DNA from 4 places in the Streptomyces sp. NPDC053427 genome. Region 2 is predicted to be linked to each of the others. Evidence: riboswitches for the same ligand, from Rfam matches in the RefSeq annotation. Region 2 holds a riboswitch; each other region holds the start of a gene.
The links. Region 2 has a riboswitch for cobalamin ahead of ACIGWZ_RS26060 (ribonucleoside-diphosphate reductase subunit alpha). Riboswitches for the same ligand answer to the same signal wherever they lie in the genome.
Positions count from the first base shown of each region.

Region 1: it holds a riboswitch for cobalamin, as region 2 does, so the genes downstream of both, metE (5-methyltetrahydropteroyltriglutamate--homocysteine S-methyltransferase) here and ACIGWZ_RS26060 (ribonucleoside-diphosphate reductase subunit alpha) in region 2, are expected to answer to the same signal.
Region 3: it holds a riboswitch for cobalamin, as region 2 does, so the genes downstream of both, ACIGWZ_RS34120 (CbtB-domain containing protein) here and ACIGWZ_RS26060 (ribonucleoside-diphosphate reductase subunit alpha) in region 2, are expected to answer to the same signal.
Region 4: it holds a riboswitch for cobalamin, as region 2 does, so the genes downstream of both, ACIGWZ_RS05240 (HoxN/HupN/NixA family nickel/cobalt transporter) here and ACIGWZ_RS26060 (ribonucleoside-diphosphate reductase subunit alpha) in region 2, are expected to answer to the same signal.

Region 1 is NZ_JBITYA010000005.1:206,837-214,221, reverse strand. It holds gene ACIGWZ_RS15700 (LuxR C-terminal-related transcriptional regulator) at 1-458, shown strand, start outside; gene metE (5-methyltetrahydropteroyltriglutamate--homocysteine S-methyltransferase) at 651-2,975, opposite strand; cobalamin riboswitch at 3,158-3,308, opposite strand; gene ACIGWZ_RS15690 (hypothetical protein) at 3,403-4,113, opposite strand; gene ACIGWZ_RS15685 (LysR family transcriptional regulator) at 4,208-5,086, shown strand; gene ACIGWZ_RS15680 (hypothetical protein) at 5,156-7,385, opposite strand, start outside.
Region 2 is NZ_JBITYA010000009.1:318,858-326,242, forward strand. It holds gene ACIGWZ_RS26030 (carbohydrate ABC transporter permease) at 1-38, opposite strand, end outside; gene ACIGWZ_RS26035 (extracellular solute-binding protein) at 127-1,392, opposite strand; gene ACIGWZ_RS26040 (GntR family transcriptional regulator) at 1,634-2,395, shown strand; gene ACIGWZ_RS26045 (DUF3311 domain-containing protein) at 2,537-2,806, shown strand; gene mctP (monocarboxylate uptake permease MctP) at 2,803-4,479, shown strand; gene ACIGWZ_RS26055 (GNAT family N-acetyltransferase) at 4,658-5,161, shown strand; cobalamin riboswitch at 5,335-5,495, shown strand; gene ACIGWZ_RS26060 (ribonucleoside-diphosphate reductase subunit alpha) at 5,656-7,385, shown strand, end outside.
Region 3 is NZ_JBITYA010000015.1:4,726-12,110, forward strand. It holds gene ACIGWZ_RS34095 (alkyl/aryl-sulfatase) at 1-1,625, opposite strand, end outside; gene ACIGWZ_RS34100 (methyltransferase) at 1,777-2,817, opposite strand; gene ACIGWZ_RS34105 (hypothetical protein) at 3,059-3,274, shown strand; gene ACIGWZ_RS34110 (SPW repeat protein) at 3,316-3,756, opposite strand; gene ACIGWZ_RS34115 (histidine phosphatase family protein) at 3,862-4,461, opposite strand; cobalamin riboswitch at 4,562-4,729, shown strand; gene ACIGWZ_RS34120 (CbtB-domain containing protein) at 4,774-4,992, shown strand; gene ACIGWZ_RS34125 (CbtA family protein) at 5,007-5,771, shown strand; gene ribA (GTP cyclohydrolase II RibA) at 5,831-6,484, opposite strand; gene ACIGWZ_RS34135 (creatininase family protein) at 6,586-7,341, shown strand; partial or broken gene ACIGWZ_RS34140 (RibD family protein) at 7,334-7,385, shown strand, end outside.
Region 4 is NZ_JBITYA010000002.1:115,550-122,934, reverse strand. It holds gene ACIGWZ_RS05250 (DoxX family protein) at 47-598, shown strand; gene ACIGWZ_RS05245 (VOC family protein) at 696-1,196, shown strand; gene ACIGWZ_RS05240 (HoxN/HupN/NixA family nickel/cobalt transporter) at 1,225-2,334, opposite strand; cobalamin riboswitch at 2,365-2,579, opposite strand; gene ACIGWZ_RS05235 (alpha/beta fold hydrolase) at 2,626-3,474, opposite strand; gene ACIGWZ_RS05230 (MarR family winged helix-turn-helix transcriptional regulator) at 3,544-4,080, opposite strand; gene ACIGWZ_RS05225 (hypothetical protein) at 4,181-4,594, shown strand; gene ACIGWZ_RS05220 (nucleoside/nucleotide kinase family protein) at 4,542-5,213, opposite strand; gene ACIGWZ_RS05215 (cupin domain-containing protein) at 5,260-5,745, opposite strand; gene ACIGWZ_RS05210 (TetR/AcrR family transcriptional regulator) at 5,871-6,452, shown strand; gene ACIGWZ_RS05205 (methyltransferase) at 6,570-7,385, opposite strand, start outside.

The DNA of each region.
Region 1 (7,385 bases), on a different contig from region 2:
CGGCGTCCCCCGGCTTCCAGGAGGTGCTGTCTCCCCTGGGCATCGAGGACGGCGTGGCCCAGTGCCTGTTCGCCACCGACGGCCGGTACGTCGGCATGCTGAACGTCAGTACCCGCCGGCCGCGGCGCGCGCCCGACCCGGCGCGCGCCGTGGTCACCCTGCTCACCGAGGCCCTCGCCGCGGCCGTCGACCCCCGGTCGGGCCCGCCGACCGCGGAGGTCGCCGCGGCCGACCCGGTCGCGGACGCGCGGCGGCCTGGCGGACTCTCGCCGCGGGAGCTCCAGGTGCTGGCCGAACTGACCACCGGCCGCACCAACCGGGAGATCGCCGAGCGGCTGTACATCACGCCACGCACCGTAGGGACCCACATCGAGCACATCCTCGCCAAGCTCGACCTCCCCAACCGCGCGGCCGCCGCCGCCCGAGCCGCCGCCTGGGGAATCGAACTCTCCCGCTGACCCGAGCCCCACAATGCCGTCAGGGTGTCGCGCGACACCGCGTACGCGAGGCAAGGAATCCCGGAATGAGAATGGCCGGGACAACGGAATGGCGCACATGTGTCACGGAGCGCGGCCTACCGCAGGCCGCCCGTGCCCGTGGAGCCGGTCCGGGCCGGACAGCGTGGTGTCCGGCCCGGACTCATGAGTGGGTCAGGAGCCTTCGGCGGCCAGCTCGGTGCGGATCTCGCGGGCGGCGGTGACGAGGTTCTCCAGGGAGGCCCGGGTCTCGGGCCAGCCGCGGGTCTTCAGGCCGCAGTCGGGATTGACCCACAGCCGCTCGGCCGGAATCGCCTCAAGTCCCTTACGGAGCAGCCCTGCCGCCTCTTCGGCGCTCGGGACGCGCGGGGAGTGGATGTCGTAGACGCCGGGGCCGGCTTCGCGGAGGTAGCCGTGCTCGGCCAGTTCCCGCGCTACCTGCATATGGGAGCGGGCGGCTTCCAGGCTGATGACGTCCGCGTCGAGGGCGTCGATGGCCTGGACGATGTCGCCGAACTCCGCGTAGCACATGTGGGTGTGGATCTGGGTGTCCGGCCGCACGCCGCTGGTGGTCAGGCGGAACGCCTCGGTCGCCCAGTCCAGGTAGGCGGCGTGCTCGGCGGCGCGCAGCGGCAGCGTCTCGCGCAGTGCGGGCTCGTCGACCTGGATGACCGAAGTGCCCGCCGCCTCCAGGTCGTTCACCTCGTCGCGCAGGGCGAGCGCCACCTGGCGGGCGGTGTCGCCGAGCGGCTGGTCGTCGCGGACGAAGGACCAGGCCAGCATGGTGACCGGGCCGGTGAGCATGCCCTTGACCGGCCGTTCGGTGAGCGACTGGGCGTAGGAGGTCCAGCGCACCGTCATCGGCTCGGGGCGGGAGATGTCCCCGGCCAGGACCGGCGGGCGCACATAGCGGGTGCCGTACGACTGCACCCAGCCGTGCTGGGTGGCCAGGTAGCCGGTCAGCTGCTCGGCGAAGTACTGCACCATGTCGTTGCGCTCGGGCTCGCCGTGCACCAGGACGTCGATCCCGGCCTTCTCCTGGAAGGCGAGGACCTCCCGGATCTCGTCCTTGATCCGCTCCTCGTAGCCGTCCGTGTCGATCCGCCCGGCCCGCAGATCGGCCCGGGCCGTGCGCAGCTCGGTGGTCTGCGGGAACGAACCGATCGTCGTCGTGGGCAGCAGCGGCAGTCCGAGGTGCGCGCGCTGGGCCGCGGTCCGTTCGGCGTACGGCTGGGAGCGGCGCCCGTCGGCGTCGGTGACGGCCGCGGTGCGGGCCCGTACCGCGGGATCGTGCGTGAGAGCGGACCCGGCCCGGGAGGCGAGGTCGGCGCGGTTCGCGGCGAGTTCGCCGGCGATGGCCTCCGTGCCCTGGGTCAGACCGCGCGCCAGAACGGCGATCTCCCGCGTCTTCTGGCGGGCGAAGGCGAGCCAGCGGGCGATCCCCGGGTCGATGTCGCGTTCGGCGGTGGCGTCCAGCGGTACGTGCAGCAGCGAGCAGGAGGCCGAGACATCGACGCGGTCGGCGAGACCGAGGAGCGTGCCGAGCGTGGACAGCGACTTCTCGTAGTCGTTGATCCAGATGTTGCGCCCGTTGACGACGCCCGCGACCAGGCGCTTGCCCGGCAGTCCGCCGGCCGCGGCGAGGTCCTGGAGGTTGGCGGCGCCCGACTCGGTGAAGTCGACGGCCAGGCCCTCGACCGGCGCCTTGGCCAGGACGGTCAGCGCGTCGCCGAGACGGCCGAAGTACGAGGCGACCAGGAGCTTCGGCCGGTCGGTGGCCGCGCCGAGCTCACGGTAGGCGCGGGCGGCGGCATTCAGCTCGGCCGGCGTGCGGTCCTGGACCAGGGCCGGCTCGTCGAGCTGCACCCACTCCGCACCCGCCGCCCGCAGGTCGGCGAGGACCTCGGCGTAGACGGGCAGCAGCCGGTCGAGCAGGGTCAGCGGCTCGAAGTCCGCGGCCACCCCCGGGGCGGGCTTGGCCAGCAGGAGATAGCTGACCGGCCCGACGAGGACCGGGCGGGCGGCGTGCCCGAGCGCGAGGGCCTCCGTCAGCTCCGCGACCTGCTTGCCGGAGTCAGCGGTGAAGACGGTGTCCGGGCCGAGCTCGGGGACCAGGTAGTGGTAGTTGGTGTCGAACCACTTGGTCATCTCCAACGGGGCGACATCCTGGGTCCCCCGCGCCATCGCGAAGTAGCCGTCCAAGGCGTCGGCGCCGACCGCCGCGCGGTGCCGCTCGGGGACGGCGCCGACCATGACACTGGTGTCGAGGACATGGTCGTAGTACGAGAAATCACCGGACGGCACTTCGTGGATGCCGGCGTCGGCCAGCTGCCGCCAGTGGGAACGGCGCAGATCTTCCGCGGTCTGCCGGAGGGCGTCGGCGCTGACGCGGCCCTTCCAGTAGCCCTCGATGGCCTTCTTCAGTTCCCGGTGCTGTCCCTGGCGGGGGTAGCCGTACACGGTGGCCCGTGCTGCCGCGGCTGCGGGCTTCGCTGTCACGGAACTCTCCTTCGCGAGATGTCTCGTTCGGTGTCCCGGAGACGGAACGAGAGCGCGAAGGAACGACCCATCGGGCGGACCGCGCCGCTGTGCCGTCGCGTATGCCGCTCGATATGTGCGCCGACCCGCCCACGAGGTCACCGGGATGGCCGCACGCGATCGGTCGCGTGCGGGCAACGGGCAGGTCTTCGGACTCGCGGGCCCGTCTCGTACGCGTACGAGACACCTACTGGCCGTCGCTTCCCAGACCCGGCCGGGCCCAGTGCGTATGACGGCGTTCGTTCCCACTCACCGCTGCGGGGCAGTCCCGGATTCCCACCGGGTTCCCTCTTACGACGCTCCCGCCTGGCGGACGGGGCGAACCAGCTGCACCGGTCACCCTAGAGGACGGCCGCGCCCCCGCACTACACCGGCCGGGGGCGCGCGCTCACCGGCCGCGGGCGTGGTCGACGGCGGCCGCGGCCAGTCCGGTGATCAGCGGGTGGGCCCGGGTGCCGTTACCGTCCAGCTCGGGTTGGAAGAGCGTGGCCAGGAAGAAGGGGTGGGTGGGCAGTTCGGCGATGCGGATGTCGCCGGATTCGTCGATGCCGGTGAACGTCAGGCCGTGTTCACGCAGGAGGTCGAGGTGCTGGGGGTTGGGGCCGTAGTTGCAGTGGTAGCGCGCCTGTGCGCGCTCGACGCCGAGCAGGCGGGCGGCCCGGGAGCCGGGGGTGATGCTGACGGTGCCCTCGTGACCGACCAGGGAACAGGCCAGCGGGAGGACCACGGCGTCCGCGTCGGCGATTTCGGGGTCGTTCTCGGCGTGGCCGGCGTGCGTCATGCCGCATACGGTGCGGGCGAACTCCAGCAGCGTGTGCTGGAAGCCGCCGCAGGTCCCCAGGAAGGGAATGCCGCCTTCGCGTGCCGTGCGGATCGCTGCCAGGACGCCGCTCTCGCTGCGGTAGGGGCTGCCCGGCAGGACCCAGATCGCGTCGAAGCCGTCCATGTCCTGGTCGGTGTCCTCGGTGGGGATCCAGTAGGCGTCCAGGTTCAGCCCGTCGCGTCGGCGCAGCGCTTCGAGCAGGCCGGGGATGCGGGTGTGGGAGCGGACGGCGTCGGAGCGGTCCCCGACCAGGGCGATGCGTGCGGTGTGGTTCATGGCGACGATCCTGCAACCCCACCCTGCATCAGGTCCAACGATGATCTCTGCACTCCGCATAAGCAATGCTGATGCATAAGCGATACTGGCGCACATGGATCCGCATCTGCTGCGCACCTTCGTCGCGGTCCTCGACCACCGCTCGTTCTCCGCCGCCGCCTCGGCCCTCGGCTACACGCAGTCCGCCGTCTCCCAGCACATCGCCGCCCTTGAAGCCGACCTGGGTGCCCGGTTGGTCGAACGCCGCCCCGTGGCTCCCACGCCGGCCGGAGCGCGACTGATGGAGCACGCCCCCGCCGTGTTGCTGCGCCTGGACGCCGCTCGCGCCGACCTCGCCCGCCTGCACCACCCCCACACCACTCGGCTGACCCTCGCCTGCTCGCCCGCCGCCCTCGGCCCCGCCGTCGCGCAGGCCCTGGCCCATCTGCACGTCACCGCACACCCGTTGGAGCTCGAGGTGCGCATGCTGGGCCGGGAAGCGGTGCTCGAGGACGTGCTCACCGGGCGCGCCGACCTGGGCCTCGTCGACGGCGCCGCCGCCCCCAGCGACCCGCTCCCGCTTCCCGACCTCGGGCCCACCACCACCCTCGCCGCAGCCGAAGAGCCCCTGGCCGTGCTCTTCCCCCGCGACCATCCCCTGGCGCGGCGCCGTTCGGTGCGTCTGACCGATCTGACGCAAGCTCAGTGGATCGACGCCCCCGACACCGCCATCCCCCTCGACCGACTGCGCGCCGTCTGCCGCACCGACGGCTTCCGCCCTCGCATCCGCCACCGCGGCACCGACCTGCACGGCCTCGCCGCGCTTGCCACCGCCGGCCTCGGCCTCGCCGCCCTCCCCCTGCCGCTGGCCGCCACGCTCGGCGGCGCAGCCGTACCGGTGGAAGAGCCCCGCCTCGTACACCGCACCGAACTCGTCCACCCCACCAACGCCGCCGGTCCGGCCCGACAGTTGGCCGACCTCATCACCGGATGACGGCGGTCGCGCCGGCCGCGTAGCAACGGCATGGCGACGCCGTCTCTCTCTCTCACCTATCGATGGCTGTCAGTTCTTGACCGGGACGACGGACATCAGCCCGCTGAAGTACGTGACCGGTACGGTGTCCGTCTTGTTGGTGGTCGTTCCGCTGCTGGTCGAGGACGTCTCGGACGAGGTGAGACCCGCGCCGAACGAAATGACCTTGTCGAAGCTGGCGTTGATCTGCCCCGACACCGCCTTCTCCAGGCCCTGCTGCCGGATCTGCTGCTCGCTCAGCGTCACCGAGGTGAACTTGACCTCCCGTTGGATCGAGAAGACGTAACTGCGCTGGGTGGGATCCAGACCGGCGAGCGTCACCTTGCCGACCAGATGGGTGGTGATCAGGATGCCGGGAGGTGTCCCGGTGGTGGCCGGGTTGCCCGCCATGGCGGAGGAGTAGATCGAGGGGTAGGTCACCCAGTGGGTGGACGAGCCGTCGACGACGACGTCCAGGGGTTTGTTCGCGGCGACCTTGCCGTTGAGGATGACGCTGGGCGCCGCGGGCACCACATTGTCCTGGCTGAGCACCGGCTTGCCGTCCTGGAAGATCGCGATGGCGAACCTGCCGCGCTCCCAGTCCGCCTCGCTGGGGCCGAAACTGACCGGGGCGAAGCTGAACACGAACGACCGGTTGTCCGAGCCGATCGGCACGGGCGGCCGGGGAGTGGGGCGGGGCGCCGGAGCGGGCGGCTTCGGCGTGCCGGAGCCGCCGTCGCCGGAGCCGGTTTGCGTACCGGGCCCGGTCGTACCAGGGGTGCCGCCCGGGTGGGGGTCCGTTCCGCCGGCACCGCCGGTTCCCGGGGGTGTGGTGCCTCCGGTTCCGGTGCCGCCGCCCGGGGTGCCGCCGCCGGACGGAGCGCCGCCGGTTCCCGTGCCGGGAGCGCCGGTTCCCGTACCGCCGCCCGTTCCGGTTCCCGCCGTCGAGCCGGTGCCGGGCGCGCCGGGGTTCTTGCCCGCGAGGCCGGCCGCATTGCTCGCGAGCGAGGTCAGCAGCGCGGCGATCTCCTTCTGCATCGACATATCGCGGAAGATGTCGCCCTGGCCGAGGAGTTGCAGGGCGGCCGCCATGCCCACGGGGTCCGGGGCCTGCGGCGGCTGGACGATGGTCACCGACGAGGCGGGCAGCCCCGAGGGCGTCGTGGCGACGACCACCTCCCGGCTCCCCGTGGACACCGGAGCGATCGCCGGGGCGCTGTCCGGGTCGGGCGACTTCTGCCAGTCCCAGAACCGGGTGTTGTCGATGACCTCCGCGGAATTGCAGTGGCCGAGTTTGGCCTCGGCGAAGACTCCCCGGGTCGGCAGGCTGATCAACTGCTCGCTGCGGGCGGGATCCACCTCGGGAAGGCGCACCTGTCCCTCGTCCGAGTCGTCGAACAGGGCGGGGTCGAGCGGGAAGGCCGTAGAGTCCCCGAGCACTTCCAGGGCCCGGTTCTCGACGGCCTGGAACAGCGGGCGCGTGGTGCCCCCGACGGTGAGGCGGCTGCCCGCCAGCTCCGTCCACCGGGCATTGGGATCCTCGCCGAGCCGGATCAGCCGGTAGTAGTGCTCGCGGTTCTGCACCAGGTGCCTGCGCAGCCGGATGCGCAGCAGGTTCTCCTCATCGCTGAGCCGCTGGAACGGGCTCGGCGCGGGCGCGGGCTCCGGCGCCTGACGGACCGCCAGCGCCCAGGTCGTGGACGGCTTCTGGAACAGCTTGCCGCCGGGCTCGTCGACCAGCAGGTGGGTGATGCCCGCGGTGTCCACGGCCGTGACGACCAGATGCTCCACCGCGACGTCGTCGTTCCTGCCCTCGGTGTGGGGTGGGGTCAGGGTCACCGAAATCGTGCGCAGATCCCGCCAGTTGACGCGCTCGTCGGGCCTGGGGGCACCGGCGAGATCGACCAGGGCGTGGGTGTGCTGGAAGTCGCCGGGGTTCTGCAGATGGGTCGGATCGGGGTCCCAGTCGCTGTGCTGCGGGCGGACGAGATTCGTGACCTTCTGGCCGCCGTCCGGCGCTCGCTGGGTCAGGGTGACCGTCGTCGGCACCCGGTCCTGGAAGCTGGACAGGTCACCGATGGTGAAGCGGAACTGGAAGAGGATGAACTCGACGCTGCCCGGGTCGGGCGGCACCGGGACCTCGGGCTGGAGTTCCTGCCAGGCTGCGTACTTCTCCACCGCGTCGAATCCGCCGGCCAGCTGGGGATCGAGCAGCCCGGCCTGCAGCAGGCGGCGGTAGCGGACGATGACCAGCTCGTCGTCGAGGTTCGGGGACGCGGCG
Region 2 (7,385 bases):
TCCGTCGCGGCCGCCGCGCCGTCGAGCTGCACTGCCATGGGCCCTGCTCCCCCTCGTTCCTCTCGGATGCTCCCGGTGTGCGCGTACGGGGCCGGGGACGGCCGGCCCCGTACGCCGCCGGTGGTGTTACTCCTTGGCGAGCCGCGCGTTGATCTCGGACGCGACGTCCTTGGCGGCGTCGGCCGGGGACTTACCACCCAGCACGGCCGTCATATAGCTCTTGATCGGGTTCGGGGTGTTCTCCACCGCGGCCCACTGGGGAATCAGCGGAGTCGTACCGCCGGACTTCTCCGCGGCGGGTGCGGCGGCCGCCGCGGCCGGGTTCCCCTTGGCGGTTGCGGCCAGGTCGGGGGACTTGGGACTCCAGCCGACCTCCTTGACCATCTGGGCGTCGTTCGCCTTCGACAGGGCGATCTTCAGGAATTCCTTGGCGAGTTCCTGGTTCTTGCCCATTCCGGCGACCGCGAAGTTGGACCCGCCGAGGAATACGCCCTCGGGCCGTGCAGCGGTCTCACCGGGAATGGTGAAGAAGCCGATGTCCTTCTTGATTCCCGGGTTCGCATTGACGGCGGTGGCGGCCTCGTAGCCCATGGCGATGACGGCGCCGGTCTTCCCCTTGGCGAAGACCTCGCCCTGCTGCGGCGTCGCCTCGTCCTTGTTCTTCGGGGCGGTACTGAAGGCCTGGTACTGCTTGTAGATGTCCATGGCCTTGGCGACCTTGGGGTCGCCGAGATTGGAGACCCATTTACCGCCCTGCTTCTTCACCAGGTCGGCGCCGGTGCCGATGGTCAGGCCGTCGAAGAAGTACCAGTTCTGACCGGGGAGATACAGCGGTTCGGCATCGGTCTTCTTCTTGATGGTGTCGAACGCCTTGAAGAGCTCGCTGCGGGTCCTGGGGGTGCCCTTGAGGCCGGCCTCGGCCCAGATCTTCTTGTTGTACATGACGACGCGGTTCCCGGCGAACCACGGAAGCGCGTACTGCTTTCCGTCCACCAGCGACGCCTTGTTGAAGGCCTCGTTCCAGTCGGCGCCGATTTCCTTCTTCAGGTCACCGAGGTCGGCCAGGGCACCCGCCTTGGCGTAGGCGGCGGTCTGCGTATTGCCGATTTCGACGACGTCCGGCGGGGTGTCCTCGGACAGCGCGGTGCTCAGCTTCTGCTGGATTCCGTTCCACTGCTGGACCTTGAACTCGACCGTGGCGCCGGTCTTCTTCTTGAATTGCGCGGAGACCTGTTTGGTCCATTGCGCCGGATTGGAACCGCTCATCACCCATACGGTGAGCTTCTGTCCCTTGAAACCGTCCGCGCCCGCCTTGCCGTCGCTCGACCCACAAGCAGCGACACTCACCAGCATTCCCGCGACCGCCGTCGCCGCTATGAGCCCACGCTTCATTGCGCTCTCCCCTAAAGGCCGGGTGTGGTCTTTAATGGTTTAGACCAGTGCCCGCAGCTTGGCCTAGACCTTTAGGAGTGTCAAGGGTGTATAAGAGTCGCTGTCAGGTCCGTTACCGGACCGACATCTGGTGGGCCGGGACCTGCGAGGGAGCACGGGGAACGCACTCGTGCCACGATGTGAGCCGCTACGTACGGAGGAGCCGGTGACGGCAGCGCGACAAGGGTCGGAGAGGCGGGTCATGGAGACCGAAGGCGGCAGCACCGAGAGCGGTGGCGGCACCACCCGCACCGCTCGGGTGCCCAAGTACTACCGCCTCAAGCGGCACTTGCTGGAGATCACCGAGACGCTGCCGCCCGGCTCCCCGGTACCGCCCGAGCGCACCCTCGCCACGGAGTTCGACACCTCCCGCACGACGGTCCGTCAGGCCCTTCAGGAGCTGGTCGTCGAGGGCCGCCTGGAGCGCATCCAGGGCAAGGGCACCTTCGTCGCCAAGCCCAAGGTCTCCCAGGCGCTGCAACTGACCTCCTACACCGAGGACATGCGCGCGCAGGGCCTGGAGCCGACGTCGCAGCTGCTGGACATCGGCTATGTCACCGCCGACGACCGCCTCGCCGGGCTGCTGGACATCACCACCGGCGGCCGGGTACTGCGCATCGAGCGGCTGCGGCTGGCCAGCGGCGAGCCGATGGCCATCGAGATCACCCATCTGTCGGCGAAGCGCTTCCCCGCGCTGCGCCGCAATCTCGTCAAATACACCTCCCTCTACACCGCACTGGCCGAGGTCTACGACGTCCGCCTGGCGGAGGCCGAGGAGACCATCGAGACCTCGCTGGCCACCCCTCGCGAGGCCGGGCTGCTGGGTACGGATGTCGGCCTGCCGATGCTGATGCTCTCCCGGCACTCCCTCGACGCGCAGGGACAGCCGGTGGAGTGGGTGCGCTCGGTCTACCGCGGCGACCGCTACAAGTTCGTCGCCCGGCTGCGCCGCCCCGCGGACTGAGGGCGCCACCGCCGGCTCCGCGGAAGCCCGTAACTCAGGTATGTCATACCGATATGCGGACACCTAGTGACGCGCGCCACGACCCTGGCTTAGATTTCCAGCCGATCACCCAGGAGAAATTGCCACGGACGGAGCCCCGCCATGTCAGGACCAGAGCCAGCGTCGGCAGCCCCGGAGCGCAGACGGATCGTCACGCCCACCCGTGTGGTGGCCGGGGTGTGTCTGCTCGCTCCGTTCGTGGCGATGCTGTGGGTGAGTTCGTACGCGAAGATCGAGCCGACGCTCATCGGGATCCCGTTCTTCTACTGGTACCAGATGCTGTGGGTGCTGATCTCGACCGCGATGACGATGCTCGCGTACAAGCTGGTGCAGCGTGAGCAGCGCGCCCGCAAGGGTGGTGTGGCCAAGTGACCGCCCTCGCCTCCGCCACCCGCCTTGCCGCCGCCCCGACCGACGGCGTCAACGGCATCGCACTGGCCGTCTTCGTCTTCTTCTTCCTGGCCGTGACGGTCATGGGCTTCCTGGCCGCCCGCTGGCGCAAGGCCGAACAATCCGCCAACCTCGACGAATGGGGCCTGGGCGGCCGCAGCTTCGGCACCTGGGTGACGTGGTTCCTGCTCGGCGGTGACCTCTACACCGCCTACACGTTCGTGGCCGTCCCGGCGGCGATCTACGCGGCGGGCGCGGCCGGCTTCTTCGCCGTCCCGTACACCATCCTGGTCTACCCGCTGATCTTCACCTTCCTTCCGCGCCTGTGGTCGGTCTCGCACAAGCACGGATACGTCACCACCTCCGACTTCGTGCGCGGCCGCTTCGGCTCCAAGGGCCTGTCGCTGGCCGTGGCGCTCACCGGCATCCTCGCCACGATGCCGTACATCGCGCTCCAACTGGTCGGTATCCAGGCCGTCCTGGACGTGATGGGCATCGGCGGCGGCGAGAACACCAACTGGTTCGTCAAGGACCTGCCGCTGCTGATCGCGTTCGCCGTGCTGGCCGCCTACACCTACTCCTCCGGCCTGCGCGCGCCGGCCCTGATCGCCTTCGTCAAGGACGGCCTGATCTACCTGGTCATCGCCGTGGCGATCATCTACATCCCCATCAAACTGGGCGGCTTCGACGCGATCTTCGACGCGGCCGGCAAGGCGTTCGCCCAGCCCGGCGCCGTCCCCGGCAAACCGCGCGGCGAGCTGACGAGCGGCCCCCACGCCCAGTGGGCGTACGCCACGTTGGCGCTGGGTTCCGCGCTGGCGCTCTTCATGTACCCGCACTCCATCACCGCCACGCTGTCCTCCCGCAGCCGCAACGTCATACGCCGCAACACCACCATCCTGCCGCTGTACTCCCTGATGCTGGGCTTCCTGGCGCTGCTCGGCTTCATGGCGATCAAGGCCGGTACGGACATCAAGGGCAACCCGCAGCTGGCGATTCCGCAGCTGTTCGAGGACATGTTCCCGAGCTGGTTCTCCGGCGTCGCCTTCGCCGCGATCGGCATCGGCGCGCTGGTGCCCGCGGCCATCATGTCCATCGCCGCGGCCAACCTCTTCACCCGCAACGTCTACAAGGACTTCCTCAAGCCGGACGCGACCGCCGCGCAGGAGCACAAGGTCGCGAAGCTGGTCTCGCTGCTGGTGAAGGTCGGTGCGCTCGTCTTCGTCCTCACGATGGACAAGACCGTCGCCATCAACTTCCAGCTGCTGGGCGGTATCTGGATCCTGCAGACCATGCCCTCGCTGGTCGGCGGCCTGTTCACCCGCTGGTTCCACCGCTGGGCGCTGCTGGCCGGCTGGGCGGTCGGCATGCTCTACGGCACCCTCGCGGCGTACGGCGTCGCCAGCCCCACCCAGGCCCACTTCGGCGGCTCCAGCAAGGAGATCCCCGGCATCGGCGAGATCGGCTACATCGGTCTGACGGCATTTGTGCTCAATGTCGTGGTCTCGGTCGTGCTGACCGTCGTCCTGAAGGCCGTGAAGGCACCGGAGGGCGTCGATGAGACCAGCCCCTCGGACTACACGGCGGACGCCGGCGACAAGGCCGTGACCGCGGACCTGCCGCCGGCCACGGCCGAGGCGCCGGCCGGGCACTGAGCCGGCGGCCGACTTCACGGCTTCGGGCCGTCGCGTCCCCCTCGGGGCGCGGCGGCCCGTTTGCTTGCCCCGAACGGCACCCTCCGGATGGGCCCGTAGCGGGCCGCTCCCCGCCGTCCACTCGGAGACCGCGAGGACCCGCGGCCGATTGTCGGACCCGTCCCGCACACTGAAGCGCATGGACATCACGATCAGGCCCGCACGGCCGGCCGAATTCGGCGCCGTCGGCGACCTTCTGGTGGAGGTCTATCTGGCCGACGGGCTGCTGACGTTCGGGGAGAACGACACGTACGCGGCGGAGCTGCGCAAGGTCGCCCATCGCGCGGAGCACGCCGAGGTGCTGGTCGCCGTGGAGACGGCGGGTGAGCGGGTGCTGGGGGCGGTCACCTTCGCCGCGTACGGAAGCCCGTATGCGGATCTGGCGGGGCCCGGGGAGGGGGAGTTCCGGATGCTGGCGGTGCGGGCGGAGGGGCGCGGGCAGGGAATCGGGGAGGCGCTGGTGACGGCCTGCGTGGAGCGAGCCCGCGCGCTGGGGCTGCGGGCGATCGTGCTCTCCAGCCAGCCGCATCTGCTGCCCGCCCACCGGCTCTACCGCCGCCTGGGGTTCGCGCGCGCCCGGGAACGGGACTGGGACCCGATACCGGGTGTCACGCTCTGGGCCTTCATCCGCGAGCCGGTCTGAGAGCGCCCGGGAGAGGCCCGGGAAGGGGCCCGGGGGCGGGTCCCGGGGAGAGGCGCAGGGAGAGGCCTGCGGGGCGGTGGACGCCCCTGCGGGGCCCGCGGCCGCTCGCACACCTGTAGGGGTGGTATGAGGACGACACGAGGGAGCGACACAAGATGTGGGGGTGCACGTAGGGAGCGACACAAGATGTATGCTCGTGCTCGCTGTCGTCGCAGGGGAATCCGGTGAGAATCCGGAACTGTCCCGCAACGGTATGAAAGTGCGCCCCGGTGGCCTCGCCGCCCTCTCGCGCGCCCGTGAAGTCCGAGGACCTGCCGACAGTACGCCCGCACCGCCATCGGTGCGGACGTCGATACGTCCGGGCCCCGAGGGTTGGGCCGGTGGACGCCGCGCGGTATGCCCGCGCACCCCTGACGCCACGGGGTGCGGTATGCCCGCGAGCGCCCGTCGCGCCGCGTCCCTCCCGGCCCCCGCCGAGTGAGGGAGAGCATCACGTGACCATCGCGCCAACGGAGCCCGCGTCAGACGCCGAGGTCGTGCAGCCTGCGGTGACCACTCCTGCCGCCCCCGCCGACGGCGGGCGTCGCGAGGACGGACCCGGCGTCGCGCTGCTGCGCACCCTGACCGAGCTGACCGCGGACCTGACCGCGACCGACCCCGGCAAGGTGGCCGCCGCCGCGCTGCGCGGCCGCCACCCGGGCTCGGACGAGGCCGAGTTGCGCTCGCTGGCCATCGATGCCGCGGCCGGACTGATCGGCGACGAGCCGCAGTACTCCAAGCTCGCCGCCCGTCTCCTCACCCTCGCCATCGCCGAGGAGGCCGCCGGCCAGGGAGCCACCGGGTTCTCGGCATCGGTCGCGGTCGGCCGGCGCGAGGGCCTGATCGCCGATGAGACCGCCGAGTTCGTGGGGACCCACGCGGACCAGCTGGACGCGCTCGTGGCGAAGGCCCTGGAGGACGGCGCCGACGACCGCTTCGGGTACTTCGGGCTGCGCACCCTGCACTCCCGTTACCTCCTGCGCCACCCCACCACCCGTCAGGTCATCGAGACCCCCCAGCACTTCCTGCTGCGGGTGGCCTGCGGCCTGGCCGAGGACCGCTCCGAGCGGGCGCTGGCGGATGTCGCCGAGCTGTACCGCCTGACCAGCACGCTGTCCTACCTGCCGTCCTCCCCCACCCTCTTCAACTCCGGCACCCGCCACCCGCAGATGTCCTCCTGCTATCTGCTGGACTCTCCGCTGGACGAGCTGGACTCGATCTACGACCGCTACCACCAGGTGGCACGGCTCTCCAAGCACGCCGGCGGCATCGGTCTCTCCTACTCCCGGATCCGCGCACGGGGGTCGCTGATCCGGGGCACCAACGGCCACTCCAACGGCATCGTGCCGTTCCTGCGCACGCTGGACGCCTCGGTCGCGGCCGTGAACCAGGGCGGCCGGCGCAAGGGCGCCGCCTGCGTCTACCTGGAGACCTGGCACGCCGACATCGAGGAGTTCCTGGAGCTGCGCGACAACACCGGTGAGGAGGCCCGCCGTACGCACAACCTGAACATCGCGCACTGGATCCCGGACGAGTTCATGCGCCGGGTCGAGACGGACGCCGACTGGTCGCTGTTCTCGCCGTCGGACGCGCCGGAGCTGGTGGACCTGTGGGGCGACGAGTTCGACGCGGCGTACCGCAAGGCCGAGGCGGAGGGCCGGGCGCTCAAGCAGATTCCGGCCCGGGTGCTGTACTCGCGGATGATGCGCACCCTCGCGCAGACCGGCAACGGCTGGATGACCTTCAAGGACGCCGCCAACCGCACCGCCAACCAGACCGCCGAGCCCGGCCAGGTCGTGCACTCCTCCAACCTGTGCACGGAGATCCTGGAGGTGACCAACGACGGGGAGACCGCGGTCTGCAACCTGGGGTCGGTCAACCTCGCGGCCCATCTGGGCGACAACGGTGAGATGGACTGGGAGCGGCTGGACGCCACGGTCCGTACGGCCGTCACCTTCCTCGACCGCGTCGTGGACATCAACTTCTACCCGACCGAGCAGGCCGGCACCTCCAACTCCCGCTGGCGCCCGGTCGGTCTGGGCCTGATGGGCCTGCAGGACGTCTTCTTCCGGCTGCGGCTGCCCTTCGACTCGCCCGAGGCGCAGGAGCTGTCGACCCGGATCTCCGAGCGGATCATGCTCGCCGCGTACGAGGCCTCCGCCGACCTCGCCGAGCGGCACGGCCC
Region 3 (7,385 bases), on a different contig from region 2:
TGGGTGAGCGCCCCGTTGGACAGCGTCAGCTGCCAGGTGCGGTCCTCGTCGGCGAGGTACCAGTCGAAGGTGAGGGCGGCCGCCCAGGCCCGGGGGCCGTCGATGCGGATGGCCAGCGAGTCGATGAGCTGGTCGACGGTCAGCGCCCTGGTCATCTCGGGGTTGGCGGAGTCGACCCGTACCGGAGCCTGGATGCCGCGCAGTTCCATGGCGGCGGTCAGATAGAAGTTGCGCCAGGTGCCGTTCTCGCAGCCCTGGCCCAGCCGGTCGTAGACGGCGGCCAGCTCCTGCCGGGCGGCGGTGTGGCCGGGGTCGGCGAAGACGGCGTGGTTGAGGAGGGTGGCCGCGAAGCGGAGGTCGCCGTCGTCCGCGTAGCGCCGGCCGATCCCGACCGTGGCGTCCACGCCGCCCAGGGCGGCGACGTACCGCTTGGCCTGCGCGACCGGGGGGTGTTCCCACAGATGCGCGGGGTTCCCGTCGAACCAGCCCATGTAGCGCTGATAGATCGCCTTGACGTTGTGGCTCAGCGAGCCGTAGTAGCCGTGCCCGGCCCAGGTCCGCTCCAGGCTCGGGGGCAGCCGCAGCGCCTCGGCGATCTCGGTGCCGGTCAGGCCCTGGTTGAGCAGCCGCAGCGTCTGGTCGTGCAGATACGCGTACAGGTCGCGCTGGTTGGCGAGCAGATTGCGGATTCGGTCGTTGCCCCAGGTCGGCCAGTGGTGCGAGGCGAAAGCGATGGCCGCGTCCGCGCCGAAGAGGGCGAGCGCCTCGTTGAGGTAGCGGGCCCAGTTGCGGGCGTCCCGGACGGCCGCGCCGCGCAGGGTCAGGATGTTGTGCATGGTGTGGGTGGCGTTCTCGGCCATGCACAGCGCGAGGTGCGCCGGGAAGTAGAAGTTCATCTCCGCGGGCGCCTCGGTTCCCGGCGTGAGCTGGAAGACGATCCGTACCCCGTCGACGATCTCCTCCTGGCCGGTGCGGGTGATGTCCACGGTGGGCGGGATGAGGGTGAGGGTGCCGGTGGACATGGTGGCGCCGAGGCCGCAGCCGATCTGGCCGGCCGGACCCTTGGCGAGTTCGGAGCCGTACATGTAGACGGCGCGCCGGGCCATCGCCGTGCCCGCGGCGATGTTCTCGCTGACCGCGTGCACCATGAAGCCGGCGGGCGCGAGGACCGGCACGGTGTCCTGGCCGTGCGGGAGCACCCCGCGCCCGCCGCCGAAGTGATCCGCGTGCGAGTGGGTGTAGATCAGCGCGGTGACCGGCCGGTCACCGCGGTGCTTGCGGTACAGCTCGAGCGCGGCGGCGGCGGTCTCGGCGGACATCAGCGGGTCGATGACGAGAACGCCCTGGTCGCCCTCGACCAGCGTCATATTGGACAGGTCCAGACCACGCACCTGATAGATGCCCTCCGTGACCTCGTAGAGGCCCTGCCGGCTCACCAGCCTGCCCTGGCGCCACAGGCTCTCGTGCGCGGTGTCGGGGCAATTTCCGGCCAGGAAGCTGTAGGCCTCGGCGTCCCAGACCACCCGCCCGTCCTTCGTGGTGATCTCGGGCGGGTAGAGGGCGGCGATGAAGCCACGGTCGGCATCGGCGAAGTCTTCGTGGTCTTCGACGGGCTGAACGGTCACCTGGCACTCCCTCTCCGAGCGGGCGGGACGGGCGGCACGGCCGTCCGGCGGGCCAGGACCCACACAATCGATTTAACCCCAATGTAGGGTCATGATGCATATGTGCCCGCGCCGCCCACGGCCCCCGCCCGTCGCCCCGCCCGCCCCGGCCTCACACCGGCTCGGCCTCGATCAGGGAGAAGCGGTTGGGCTTCGCCAGCGGCGTCACGGACCGCAGAGCGAAGCCCGCGCCGCGGCACAGCCGCTCGAAGTCGTCCCGGGTGCGCTCCCGGCCCCCGACGTTGACCAGCATGTTGAGGTCGCTGATGTAGGCGACGCCGGCCGCCGAGGGGTCCACGACGGGCGGCAGCACCGGCTCGATGATCAGCAGCCGGCCGTTGTCCGGGACGACCCGGCGGCAGTGGCGGAGGATGTCCGTGCACTGCGTGTCGTTCCAGTCGTGGATCACGCTCTTGAGGAGATACAGGTCGGCACCTTCGGGGGCGGTGGCGAAGAAGTCCCCGGTGACCAGGGAACAGCGGCCGTCCAGCCCGTCCCGCGCCAGCGTGCCGGAGGCCTGGGCGAGGCCTTCCGCCCGGTCGAAGACGATCCCGTGCAGCGACGGATGGGCCTTGAGGATCGCGGCGAGGAGCGTGCCGTCGCCGCCGCCGATGTCGGCCACCGTCGAGAAGCGACCGAAGTCGAAGGCCGTCGGCACCAACGCCGCCGTATCGCGGGTGGCCTGCCCCATCGCGGCATTGAACACGGCGGAGAGTTCCGGCCGTTCGGCGAGATGGCCGAAGAAGTCCTTGCCGAAGACCGCATCGAAGGCCGGCTCGCCGGTCCGTACGCTGTCGTCCAGATGCTCCCAGGCCCTGAGGAGGGTGGGGTCGGTGAACATCCGGACGAAGGAGTACAGCGACTGCGGCCCGTCGGCGCGCAGCAGGGCGCCGGCCGGGGTGACGGTGAATCGCCCCGGGGTGATCTCGCCGAGCAGCCCCAGCCCGGCCAGCGCCCTCAGTAACCGGGCCATGGCCTCGGGTTGGGCCGCGCACTCCGCCGCCAGCTCGTCCGCCGTGCGCTCGCCGTCGCCGATCAGCTCGGCGATCCCGAGGCGGGCGGCGGCGCCCACGACATGCGATGCCATGGCGCCGTATGCGATCCGGGTCAGCACCTCACGGCCCTCGTCCACTGACTGATTCTCGCTGGACATACGGGAACACCTCTCTGTTCAACGGCGTTACGGGCAGGGCTTCCCACGTCACGGGAAGGGCTCCTGCGTTACGGGCGGGGCCGGGCAGGGCACAACAACGCCTGTGGCGTGGCGGCCGCCGGCTCACCACACCCACCCTTGTTAGGGAACCCTAAGTTCTCTGGATCACCGGGGCAATGCCCCCGCGATCCGGCCCGTGCAACGCGACCGCCGACCCGCTCCGGGAGGGGAGGGACGCCCCGTGTCCCCCGACGACGACCGCCAACTCTCCTCGCCCACCCGGCAGTTCCGGCGCGCCGCCGCCTGGCTGCTGTTGGCCGTCGCGCTCGGCGGCCTGGGCGCCGGCATCGCGCTCGGACACGGCCTGCTGGTGGCGGGCGGGCTGGTGCTGGCCGGGATCTTCGGGCATCTGCTGCCCCCGGACACCGGCCGGCCCGCCCGCCCTCGGCGAGGGTGAGCGGGCCGGCGGCCCTCACATGCCCCGCTCCGGGGCATGCCTCATGTCGTGCGGCGGCTCTTTGCTGCCACCCCGATGCACATCGCCCCCAGCAGGAACGTGAGGGCTCCGATGATGAGGTTGTTCCAGATCACGCCGGCGTCCGGGCTGCTACCGACGATCCATGGCGCCACGATCATCCACACGCCCATGGCGCACATGGCGCCGCTCAGGCCGTACATGCGGTCCGGTGCGACGGTGAACCCGATCGCCAGCAGGGCTATGGCGACGCCGAGGATCAGGTTGTGGGTCAACAGAGCGGGCTGCGAGGCCGCGTAGTGGACGATCCACGGCGACGCGGCGCAGTACAGGCCGACCAGGAACACCGGCCCGTCCACGAGGATGACGTCACGTCCGCCGAGCACGCGCTCGTAACGCTCCTGCATTTCGGATACGTCGGGGTGACCTGCGAGATCTCCCCTGTGGTGTGAGACGTCGGCCATGCGACTCGCCTCCTTCGCTCCGCAAGCCTGGCCGTCTCGCGGCATAGGAACCGCGCACTCTTTATTCTGCGCTTATGTCGCCTTTATGTGTAGATGACGGACGGATCAACTTTGCGGGCCCGCCGGGCACCCCTCCCCCAGCGGCCGACCCAGCCCCAGGTTCCAGCGCCCGCTCCGCCCGCTGAGCTCGGTCGCGGTGAGCGGCGGCACGTCCAGCCTCCAGAAGGCCTCCACCGGGACCCCCAGGGCGCACACCGCGGCGGCGCGCACCACGTCCACCTCCACGACGGCCAGGACGCGCCCGGGGGTGGCGGCCAGCCGCGTGAGCCAGTCCCCGGTGCGTACGCAGAGCGCGCGCAGCGATTCCCCGCCGTGCCCCGCGAACCCGGGGTCCGACAGCCAGGCGGACACCGCCTCCGCTTCGGCCCCGGCCACCTCGGCCAGGGTCCGCCCCCGCCAGCGGCCCATCGCGCAGCCGGGCGGTCCCGGCTCGGACGTGGAATCCACCGGCAGCCCGAGCTCCTGGGCCGTACGACGACACCGGGCGGAGGGCGATACCACGATCCGCTCCACGGAGGGCAAGCTTCCGGCCACCGCGCGGGCCCGCCGCAGACCGGCCCGACTCAGCGGCCCGTCGTCGTCGAAGCGCACCTCGCGCTGCGCATCGCCCGCGGCCGGTGAGACCAACATCACCCGAGTTGTCATGACCTCTTCCCTCGCTGTACATCGACGACGGCAACAACGTCCCTGTTCAAGGGAGTTGTCCGCGCGGCGCGCCCCTCCCTGCGCCCCTCCGCCCCCTCCGTGGTCTTGGCCCGCCGGTCGGTTCGCGGTACCTTCCCGATGATATTGACGACGACATGACGGAAGCCGGTGGGATCCCGGCGCGGTCGCGCCACTGTATGTCCGGTTTTGACGCAGCCCCAGGGGGCCGGGACCGGGCGAGCCAGACCCGGCATGTTGTTAGCACTCCCGCAACTAGGGACGCGAGTTCCCCCTAACAGGAGGTCCCCCGCCATGGCTCAGACCATCGCACCCCCGGCCACCGGCACCATCACCCCGGCCCCGCTCCCCCTCAAGGCGATTGCCCCCTGGGCGCTGTTCGTCGGCGTCCTGATGCTGGTTCTGCTGTACTTCGTCGGCGCCGAGCAGGGCGCCACCTCGCTGCTGTCCGGTACGGACGTCCACGAGTGGGTCCACGACGGACGCCACCTTCTCGGCTTCCCCTGCCACTGATCGGAAGCCGTTCCATGAACTCCGTCACCATCAGAAATCTCCTGATGCGCGGCATGCTCGCCGGTCTCGGCGCCGGCATCCTCGCGCTCGTCGTCGCCTACCTGCTGGGCGAGCCGAGGGTGGATGCCGCGATCGCCTTCGAGGAAGCGCACAGCCACGAGCACGAGATGGAGGTCGTCAGCCGCGGCGTGCAGTCCACGTTCGGGCTGGCGACCGGCGTGCTGATCTACGGCGTGGCGCTGGGCGGCATCGCCGCGCTGGCCTTCTGCTGCGCGCTGGGCCGGATCGGCCGCTTCGGCCCCCGGGCCACCGCCGCGCTGCTCTCCGGCGGGGCGCTGCTCGCCGTCTACCTCGTACCGTTCCTCAAGTACCCGGCCAACCCGCCGTCCGTCGGTGACCCCGACACCATCGGCAAGCGCACGGCCCTGTACTTCCTGATGATGCTGCTCGGCATCCTGCTGGCGGTCGGCGCCACGCTCTTCGGCCGGCGGCTGGCTCCCAAGCTGGGCAACTGGTACGCCACGGTGGCGGCCGGCGCGGCGTTCGTCGTCGCCATCGGGATCGCGTACGCCTTCCTGCCGGCCATCAACGAGGTGCCGCACGACTTCTCGGCCACTCTGCTCTGGCAGTTCCGGCTGTCGGCGATCGCCATCCAGCTGGTGCTGTGGACCGCCTTCGGGCTGCTCTTCGGTCACCTCGCGGAACGCGTCGTCGCCCCGGCCCGGGAAGCCGCGGCCGCGGAGGCGGCCACGGAGGAGGCGGCACCCGCCGCGTCCTGACGATCACCTCACCGGCAAGGGCCCGCAACGTACCTGCGTCGCGGGCCCTTCCGTAGGCGTCAGGGCAGGCCGGGAATGCCGTCCAAGTGCGGCAGGTCATGGTCGAGCCGTTCCCGTTTGGTCCGCAGATAGCGGATGTTCTCCACGCCGGGCGGCATCAGCAGCGGGACCTGTTCGGCGACCGCGATACCGTGCCGCAGCAGCGCCGCCCGCTTGTGCGGATTGTTCGAGAGCAGCCTTATCGACCGGACTCCGAGGTCCCGCAGAATGCCGGCCGCGACGCCGTATTCGCGGGCGTCGACCGGCAGTCCGAGCGCGATATTCGCGTCCACCGTGTCCAGGCCGCCCTCCTGCAGTTTCATCGCTCGGAGCTTGGCCAGCAGCCCTATCCCCCGGCCCTCATGGCCCTGCAGATAGACGAGAATTCCGCTTCCGGCCGCCACGATCTCCGCCAGCGCCGCGGACAATTGATCGCCGCATTCGCAGTGCGTGGAGGCGAAGACATCTCCGGTCAGACACTCCGAATGCACCCGGGTCAGTACGGACTCCCCCGCGACATCGCCGTGCACCAGGGCCACTTGCTCGGTCCCGCTACGGAGGTCGAGATAGCCCACGGCGAGGAATTCGCCGTGTGTGGTGGGGAGTCGGACCGCCACCACCCGTTCCACCTGGGTGTCGTCATCGGCAGCGATTTCACCATCGGGGTCCGTCATGGCGCGATCTTACCGGCGGGGGCGGCCGGTTGGCATGGTGTCTGGTCATGCCTATGCTGCGACGGCCCGGCGATTGAGCACGACGAAAGGCCGCATCCGTCATGACCGCTTCGGCACACCGGATATCCCCCCGCGGGCTTCTGCCGGCGGACACCACCGGGGAGGTCGGGGACCGGCAGCCGCACTGCGCCCTGCTTCCCGTCGGCAGCTTCGAACAGCACGGCCCCTTCCTGCCGTTGACCACCGATACGGTCATCGCCTGCACCATCGCCGAGCGGATCGCCGCCGACCGTTCCGTCCTGCTACTGCCGCCGCTGACCGTCTCCTGTTCCCACGAACACGCCGCCTGGCCGGGCACGGTCAGCATTTCTGCGCGGACGCTGGGCGCCGTCGTGACGGACATCGCCGATTCGCTGCGGCGGTCGGGCATCCACACCCTGATTCTCGTCAACGGTCACGGCGGAAATTACGTACTGCGCAACGTGGTCCAGGAATCCGCCGGGACGGGGACGCGGATGGCGCTCTTCCCCGGCTCGGCCGACTGGGACGCGGCGCGTACGCGGGCCGGGGCGGAAACTTCGGCGCACAGCGATATGCACGCGGGAGAGGTGGAAACCTCCATTCTTCTGCACGCCCATCCCGAAGTGGTACGGCCCGGTTATGCATCGGCGGATTGCGTCGCCGATGAGCGGAGACACCTGCTGACGCTCGGTATGTCGGCCTATACGGACTCCGGAGTCATCGGACGCCCCTCCCTCGCCTCCGCCCGGAAAGGCGAGGAACTGCTGGCCGGGCTCACCGAGGCATTCGAAGCATATGCGGAACTGTTCGGCATACCGGCGGAATCCGATGACTGAGCGGCTCGACGCGGCGACGGCCTGGGACCGGCTGCGGCGCGTCC
Region 4 (7,385 bases), on a different contig from region 2:
CAAGGCCTTCGGCCCGGCCGACCTCGACACGGGAAGAGCGCTCTCCATGACGTCCCCCCTCAGCACTCGCCAGACCCCCTTGTTCGGTGCGGACACGCGCCGGGCGCCCGCTACGCACGGCACCGACACCGGACTTCTCCTGCTGCGCATCGCGCTCGGGCTGACCATGGCCGCGCATGGGGCCCAGAAGCTGTTCGGCTGGTTCGGTGGTGGCGGGCTGGAGGGGACGGGGCAGTTCTTCGCGATGAGCGGCTATCCGTCGGGGAAGACGATGGCCCTGGTCGCGGGGGTGAGCGAGACGCTCGGCGGGCTCGGGTTGGTGCTCGGGCTGCTCACGCCGCTCGCCGCCGCGGCGGTCGTCGGCACGATGATCAACGCCCTCGCCGTGAAGTGGGGCGGCGGATTCTTCGCACCCAAGGGCGTGGAGTACGAGCTGCTGCTGACCGCGGGCGCGGCGGCGCTGGCGCTGACCGGCCCCGGCCGCTTTGCCGCCGACCGCCTCCTGCCCGCGCTGCGCGTGCACCGGCTCGTCCACGGTGTGGTCGCGCTGGTGCTCGCCGTGCTGGTCGCCGGGGGCGTGCTGCTGGTCCGGAAGTAGCGAGGCAGCGCAGGCAGGAACCCGCGGAAGCGGGGATACGCAGAAGCAGGTGTGCCGTGGCTCCTGAGGGCGTCGCGGCGGGAGTGGGGAGAGAATCTTGTCCGTACGCCGTCTCAACCACGCGGTGCTCTATATCCGCGATGTGGCGCGGTCTGTCGCCTTCTATACCGAAGCCCTCGGGCTGACGCTGGATGCCGAGATACCGGGGCGCGCCGCCTTCCTCAGCGCTCCCGGCTCGCTCAACGACCACGACCTGGGGCTGTTCGCGGTGGGGCCGGACGCGCCGGGCCCGGAGGCGGGCCGGGCCGGGCTCTACCACTTGGCTTGGGAAGTCGGCACGCTCGGCGAACTCGCCGCGACCGAGCGGCGGCTCGCGGCGCGCGGCGCGCTGGTCGGCGCCACCGACCATCTCGTCTCCAAGTCCGTGTACGCCAAGGATCCGGACGGCAACGAGTTCGAGGTGATGTGGCGGGTCCCGCGGGAGCAGTGGCCCGGCCCGGACGTGCTGGACCGGCTGCGCCCGCTGGACCTTGCCGCGGAGCTCGAGCGCTGGGGGCCCGACCTGATGACCGGCGCGGCGGCCGGCTCGGCCACCTGACGGCCGCGCGGAAGCGGGGCGTCCGGGCCTATGAGCCCGACGACGTCCTCGCCGCCCAGCGTTTTTCGACCCCGGCCAGGCGCCAGTACGCCAACGCCGCCGCCCACACCACCACGAACAGGCCGACGATGACGAAGCCGACATTGTCGAGGTCGAGGCCGGAAACCCAGCCGGTCACCGGGTCGTTGAGGGCCAGCTTGTCGTGCAGCACGGTCACCAGCTCGATGGTGCCGATGAAGAGGGCGACGGCGATCGACAGGCCGGTGATGGTGAGGTTGTAGTAGACCTTGCGCACCGGGTTGGAGAACGCCCACTGGTAGGCGAAGTTCATGAAGGTGCCGTCGAGGGTGTCGAAGAGGCTCATTCCGGCGGCGAACAGCAGCGGCAGGCACAGGACGGCGTACCAGGGAAGGCCGGCCGCGGCGCCGCTGCCCGCCATCACCATCAGCGTCACTTCGGTCGCGGTGTCGAAGCCGAGGCCGAAGAGGAAGCCGAGCGGGAACATCTGGCCGGGGCGGGAGATCGCGCGGGTGAACCGCCCCAGGATGCGGTTCATGAAGCCGCGCGCATCGAGGCGCTGTTCCAGCTCGGCCTCGTCGTAGTGGCCGTCGCGCATCCCGCGGAAGACCCGCCAGATCCCGGTCAGGGCGATGAGGTTGAGCGCGGCGATGAGGTAGAGGAACGTCCCCGAGACCGTGGTGCCGACTGTGCCGAGAATCTGATGGGTGCGGGATTCGTCGTTGAGCAGCGTGCCGGCGAGCTGGGCGCCGCCCGCCACCAGGGCGGCCATCAGGACGACCACGCTGGAGTGGCCCAGGGCGAACCAGAAGCCCACCGAGACCGGCCGCTTGCCGTCTGCCATCAGCTTGCGGGTGGTGTTGTCGATCGCGGCGATGTGGTCGGCGTCGAAGGCATGCCGCATGCCGAGGGTGTACGCGGTGATGCCGAGTCCGACACCGAAGGCCTTGCTTCCCACGGTGTAGTGGCCGGGGACGACGAGCAGGAAGAGCACGCCGAAGGCGACGACGTGCAGCCCGGCTATGACGGCCATCAGGCCCGCGGTACGGACGGTGTCCTGCCGGCGCCAGCGGAACGCGGCGGAAGCAGGGGTGGTCGGGGTATCGGTGGACAGGGCCATCCGGCGGTCACGCTCCAGCACCTCGTGGATCAGTTCGTGAGATGCCGTGGCCGGTCTCCTGGCTTACAGGTGCACGCGCCCGGCCCCGCCTTCCCGGCCGCGGGCTGCGGTCAGTGGCGCCGTAGGCGCGCAAGCGCATACGGAAGGGCCGGGAACTCCCCGATCACAGTGGCGAGGGCCGCTCCGGTCTGGGACCACAAGGTCCGTCACCGGTCTTCCCGAACACCACGGCACGGCCAACTCTAGCCGCCGCCCCACGCGGCGCGGACGGCCCCTCGGAGCGCGGCGGTATCAGCGCGCCAGGGAGGAGAGGAAGGCGCGCAGTTCGCGGTCGTAGACCGCGGTGTTCTCCAGATTGACCATATGGGCCGCGCCCGGTATCCGGACCCTGCGGGCACCCGGCACGGCGAGGGTGATCGCATGGGCGTTGGCGGAGATGTCCGTGCTGTCGAGGTCGCCGTCGAACACGACCGTCGGCACCCGTATCTCGGACAGCCGGTCGGCGGCGCCGACCTCTCTCGGCATTCCGACGCCCACGCCGTCGGCGTGAACCTCGACCGTGGCCGCGGCCGAGGCGCGCATCCGCTCGCGCAGCCCGGGGTGCACGTCGGACGGCCGGCGGTGCGGGCCGTCCACCCACATCCGCAGGAAGTGTTCGACATACCGCTCCGCGCCGTCCGGTGCGCCGATCGCCGCCACCTGCTCCTTGATGTGCTCCAGGACGAAGGGGTCGGTGAAGGCGCGACCGCTGACGCCCGGTGCGGCGAGGGCCAGGGCACTGACCCGGTCCGGGTGGGCGAGGGCGGCGTCGAGGGCGACCCGGGAGCCGTGCGAGAGGCCGACGAGGACGGCACTCGGGACGTCGAGGGCGTCGAGGAGGGCACACAGGTCGTCGTGGTTGGACCAGTCGCCGGTGACGGTGGAGGAGAGGCCGTGGCCGCGGGAGTCGTAACGGATCACGCGGTGACCGGAGCCGGCCAGCCAGGAGAACTGTTCGTCCCACATGCGCACGTCGAGCATGCCGCCGTGGAGCAGCACCACCGCGGGCCCCTCACCGGCCGTTTCGTAGAACAGCTCGCCGTCCTCGACCGGCACGGTGCCGTTGTCGAGCTCGGACCAGGCGGCGAATGGGTGGGTCATTCTCTGTGCACTCCCTTGTGTCAGCGATGCGGTGGTGCTGCGGTGGTACGGAGTCTCGGCGCTCCGTGGCTAATGATGCCGTTCGGGCTGGTTGTCCTCGTTGTCCGGCCCCTCCGGGGCAACGCGTGAGCCGTTCGCCAGGTGCCGGAACTCCTCGCCGAGCCGGTCGAGTACGCGAAGGGCCGTTCCGACGTCGTCGGCCGAGAGGTCGGCCAGTCCGCGGCGCAGCTCGGCGGCCTCGAACTGCTGGATTCCGCGCATCACCTCGCCGCCCTCGGTGGTGAGCTCGATCAAAGGCGAGCGGCGGTGGGCGGGGTTGGGGGCCGTCACCACCAGGCCCAGCTCCGCCGCGTGGTTCACCCAGCGCTGCACCGGCTGCCGGTCGAGCCCCATGGTGCGGGCCAACTGCGGCACGGTCCGGGGGCCTTCGCTGCGGAGTGCGTCGAGCAGGGCGTGCTCGCCGGCGGTCATGCCGGTGCCTTCCAGCTCGCGCTCCACCGCGCGCACGATCGTGCGGTGCAGGGGCCACAGGCGTCGTATGACGTCGTACAGAAGCTCTTCGGTGGGGGCCGGCCGGTCACTGTCATCCGCCTCAACGACACTCATGATGTCATGATGACACTGGAAGTGTCGTTTGAGAAGGGCCGTGCCGCGGAAGGACGAGAGCGAGGCAACCGGCGGGTCCACGGCGGGAGGCGGGCGGAAGGTGACGGTGCGTCTGCTGCGCGCGGTGGGGGCGGCCACCGCGGTGTACGGGGTGGCGGTGACCGTACTGCCCGATCTGCTGGCCCGCCCCTCGGGGCTCGTCGGCGAGGACGGGCGGAGCGAGCGGGCGACCCGGACCTCGCTGCGGCCGCTCGGCTGGCGCGATGCGGCGAGCGGGCTCGCGATGGTGCTGGCGCCGGAGGGGCCGGCGCTGCGCACGGCGGCCTGTCTGCGTATCGCGGCGGATTTCGGGGACGCCGCGCTGCTCGCCGCGACCTTGCCGGGAGGGGAGCGGAAGGCGAAAGCGGTGGCGGTGTCGTTGGGGTGGGGCGCGCTGTCCGTCCTGGGTCTGCTGGGCGCGCCTACTCGGCCCGGGGGAGAGGGGCTTCGGGGAGGGGGGCTTCTTCGGGAGTGAAGGTGACGACGAGGTCGGCGCGGTCGCGGGTCGCCGCCACGGTACGGGCGTTGGCCTCGTCCGAGGTGCGGACGAAGCGTTCGGCGTCGGTGCGCGGGCGCCCGAAGCGCTCATGGCGGTCGACCAGGCGCCGGATGCGTTCCGGGGTGTCCAGGTCGACGTACCAGACCTCGTCGAGAAGGGTGCGGATGCGGGCCCATGGTGCGGAGTCGAGAAGGAGGTAATTGCCCTCGGTGACGACAAGGGGGACATGGGGCGCTACGGGGATGCTCCCGGCGACCGGCTCCTCGATGCGGCGGTCGAAGGCCGGGGCGTAGACGGCGGTGCCGGGTTCCGGGGAGCGCAGCCGGGTCAGCAGCGCCGCGTACCCGGCGGGATCGAAGGTGTCGGGCGCGCCCTTGCGGTCGGTACGGCCCAGGCGGTGCAGCTCCGCCGCGGCGAGATGGAAGCCGTCCATCGGGACGAGCACCGCCTGCCCCGCCAGCTCCGCCACCAGGTGGGCGGCGAGGGTGGATTTGCCGGCGCCCGGCGGGCCCGCGATGCCGAGCAGGCGGCGTCGGCCGGGGCGGGCGGTCGCGGCGAGCCGGCGGGCGCGGGACAGGAGGTGCTGGAGGTCCATGGTGGGTCCATCGTGCCCGATGCGCGGCCGGTCGCCGGTCCGGGTGTCAGCCCTGGTACTCCATCCCGTACTTGGCGCCGATCTCGTTGAGGCGGCCGAGGTCGGGGTGCCCGTCCTTCATGACCACCGGGCCGGCCTCGAACATGTCCTCCACGAACTCCTCCCAGCCACCGGGCGAGGAGATCTGAAGGCATCGGGCGGGCGGCCGGGAGGCGTTGCGCAGGGCGTGCGGGACGCCGTGCGGAAGCAGGGCGCACATGCCGGGGGTCAGCCGGTGGGTTTCGCCCTCGATGTCGACCTCCATCGCGCCCTCGAGGATGTAGAGGAATTCGTCCGCGCCGTGGTGGACGTGCGGCGGGATGTCGATGTCGAGCTGCGTCTCCAGGACCGAGAGCCGGCCCTCGGTCTCGTTCGCGCGGGCCTTGACGGCGAAGCCCGGCGGCAGGGGTACGCGTCCCGGTCGCCGTTCGCCGGCCGGCAGCACGAAGAAGCGCTCCGCGGGCGGCCGTGGTTCGTCTGTCTCCTTGCGCATGGTGATCGCTGGTCCTCTCCGGGGCGGAAGGCGTGCACGGGATCGGGAGATCGAAGTGAAGGCGGAATAAGTAAACGGAATCGGAATCCGATTCCGTTTACTTACCCTAGCAGTAGCATCGCCGTGTGACAGCCTCCTCCGCCTCCCCCGCACCACAGCGCCGGCCGCGCGCCGACGCCGAGCGCAACCGCACCCGCGTGCTCAACGCCGCGCGCGAGGTGTTCCGGGCACGTGGCGACGAGGCGCAGATGCCCGAGGTGGCCCGCGCCGCCGGGGTCGGCGTCGGGACGGTCTACCGGCACTTCCCCAGCCGGGCGGCTCTGATCGCCGCAGTGGGGGAGCAACGGCAGGCGGAGATCGTCGAGTTCGGGCGCACGGCCTGTCTTCCGTGTCCGGATGCGGCGGACGGACTGGCCGCCTACCTCCGGCACATCGGGGAGCTGCTCAGCGCCGAACGCGGACTGTCCGCGTCCATCGAGGCGGCATTCGGATCCACCGAACCGACCGGGGAGGGGCGGGCGCGCGCCGAGACGATCGCCGCCCAGCTCCTCGCCCGTGGCAAGGAGGAGGGCAGCGTGCGCGCGGATGCCGAGGTCGCGGACGTGGTGATGATCGTGTGCGGGCTGGCCGCGGTGATCCGCAATGACGCCGGGGACTGGCGCCGCTATGTGCGCAACGCGTGCGCGGGGCTGAGGGCTCCGGGCTGAGCGCGGGGCCGTCCGGAGCGGCGCCGGGCGCGCGGGCCGGAGCCGGGGGAGGCCGGAGCCGGCGACGCCGGTGACACGGGTCGCCGACCGGGCCCGGCCGGATCCGGCCGTACGGCGTCAGCCCGCCGCGCCCAGCCGCCACAGGGACGTGACCTCGGCCGCGCGGGCGACGTACAGTGGGTCGGAGGTGTCGCGGGCGCGCGGATGGCGCGGCGTGATGTCGTGCCGGTCCAGGACCGTGAGGCCGCCCCGGGCGAAGGCGTCGAGGAGTTCGGCGCGCGGCCGCAGACCGAGGTGTTCGGCCAGGTCGGACAGGATCAGCCAGCCCTCGCCGCCCGGTGTCAGATGGTCCGCCAGGCCGCTCAGGAAGCCGTGCAGCATCCGGTTCCCCGGGTCGTACACCGCGCGCTCCACCGGGGACGTCGGCTTGGCGGGCACCCATGGGGGATTGCAGACGACCAGCGGGGCGCGCCCGGCCGGGAACAGGTCGGCCTCGATCACCTCCACCTGCCCGGCGACGCCCAGCCGTTCGGTGTTCTCGCGGGCGCACGCCAGCGCGCGCGGGTCCTGGTCGGTGGCCACCACCCGTCGCACGCCGCGCCGTGCCAGCACCGAGGCCAGTACGCCGGTGCCGGTGCCGATGTCGAACGCCAGCTCCTGGCCGGGCAGCGGGGCCTCGGCCACCAGGTCGACGTACTCGCCGCGGGCCGGTGAGAAGACGCCGTAGTGCGGATGGATCCGGTCGCCGCCGAGCGCCGGGATCTCGACGCCCTTCCGGCGCCACTCGTTGGCGCCGATGAGGGCGAGCAGTTCGCGCAGGGAGAGCACGGAGGCGGTGCCGGGCGGGGGCGGCGCCGACCCGGCGGACCCGGTCGCTTCCGGGGCGGCGGGCGGGCCGTACGCGCGGGTGCAGGCCTCGCGGACGTCGGGCGC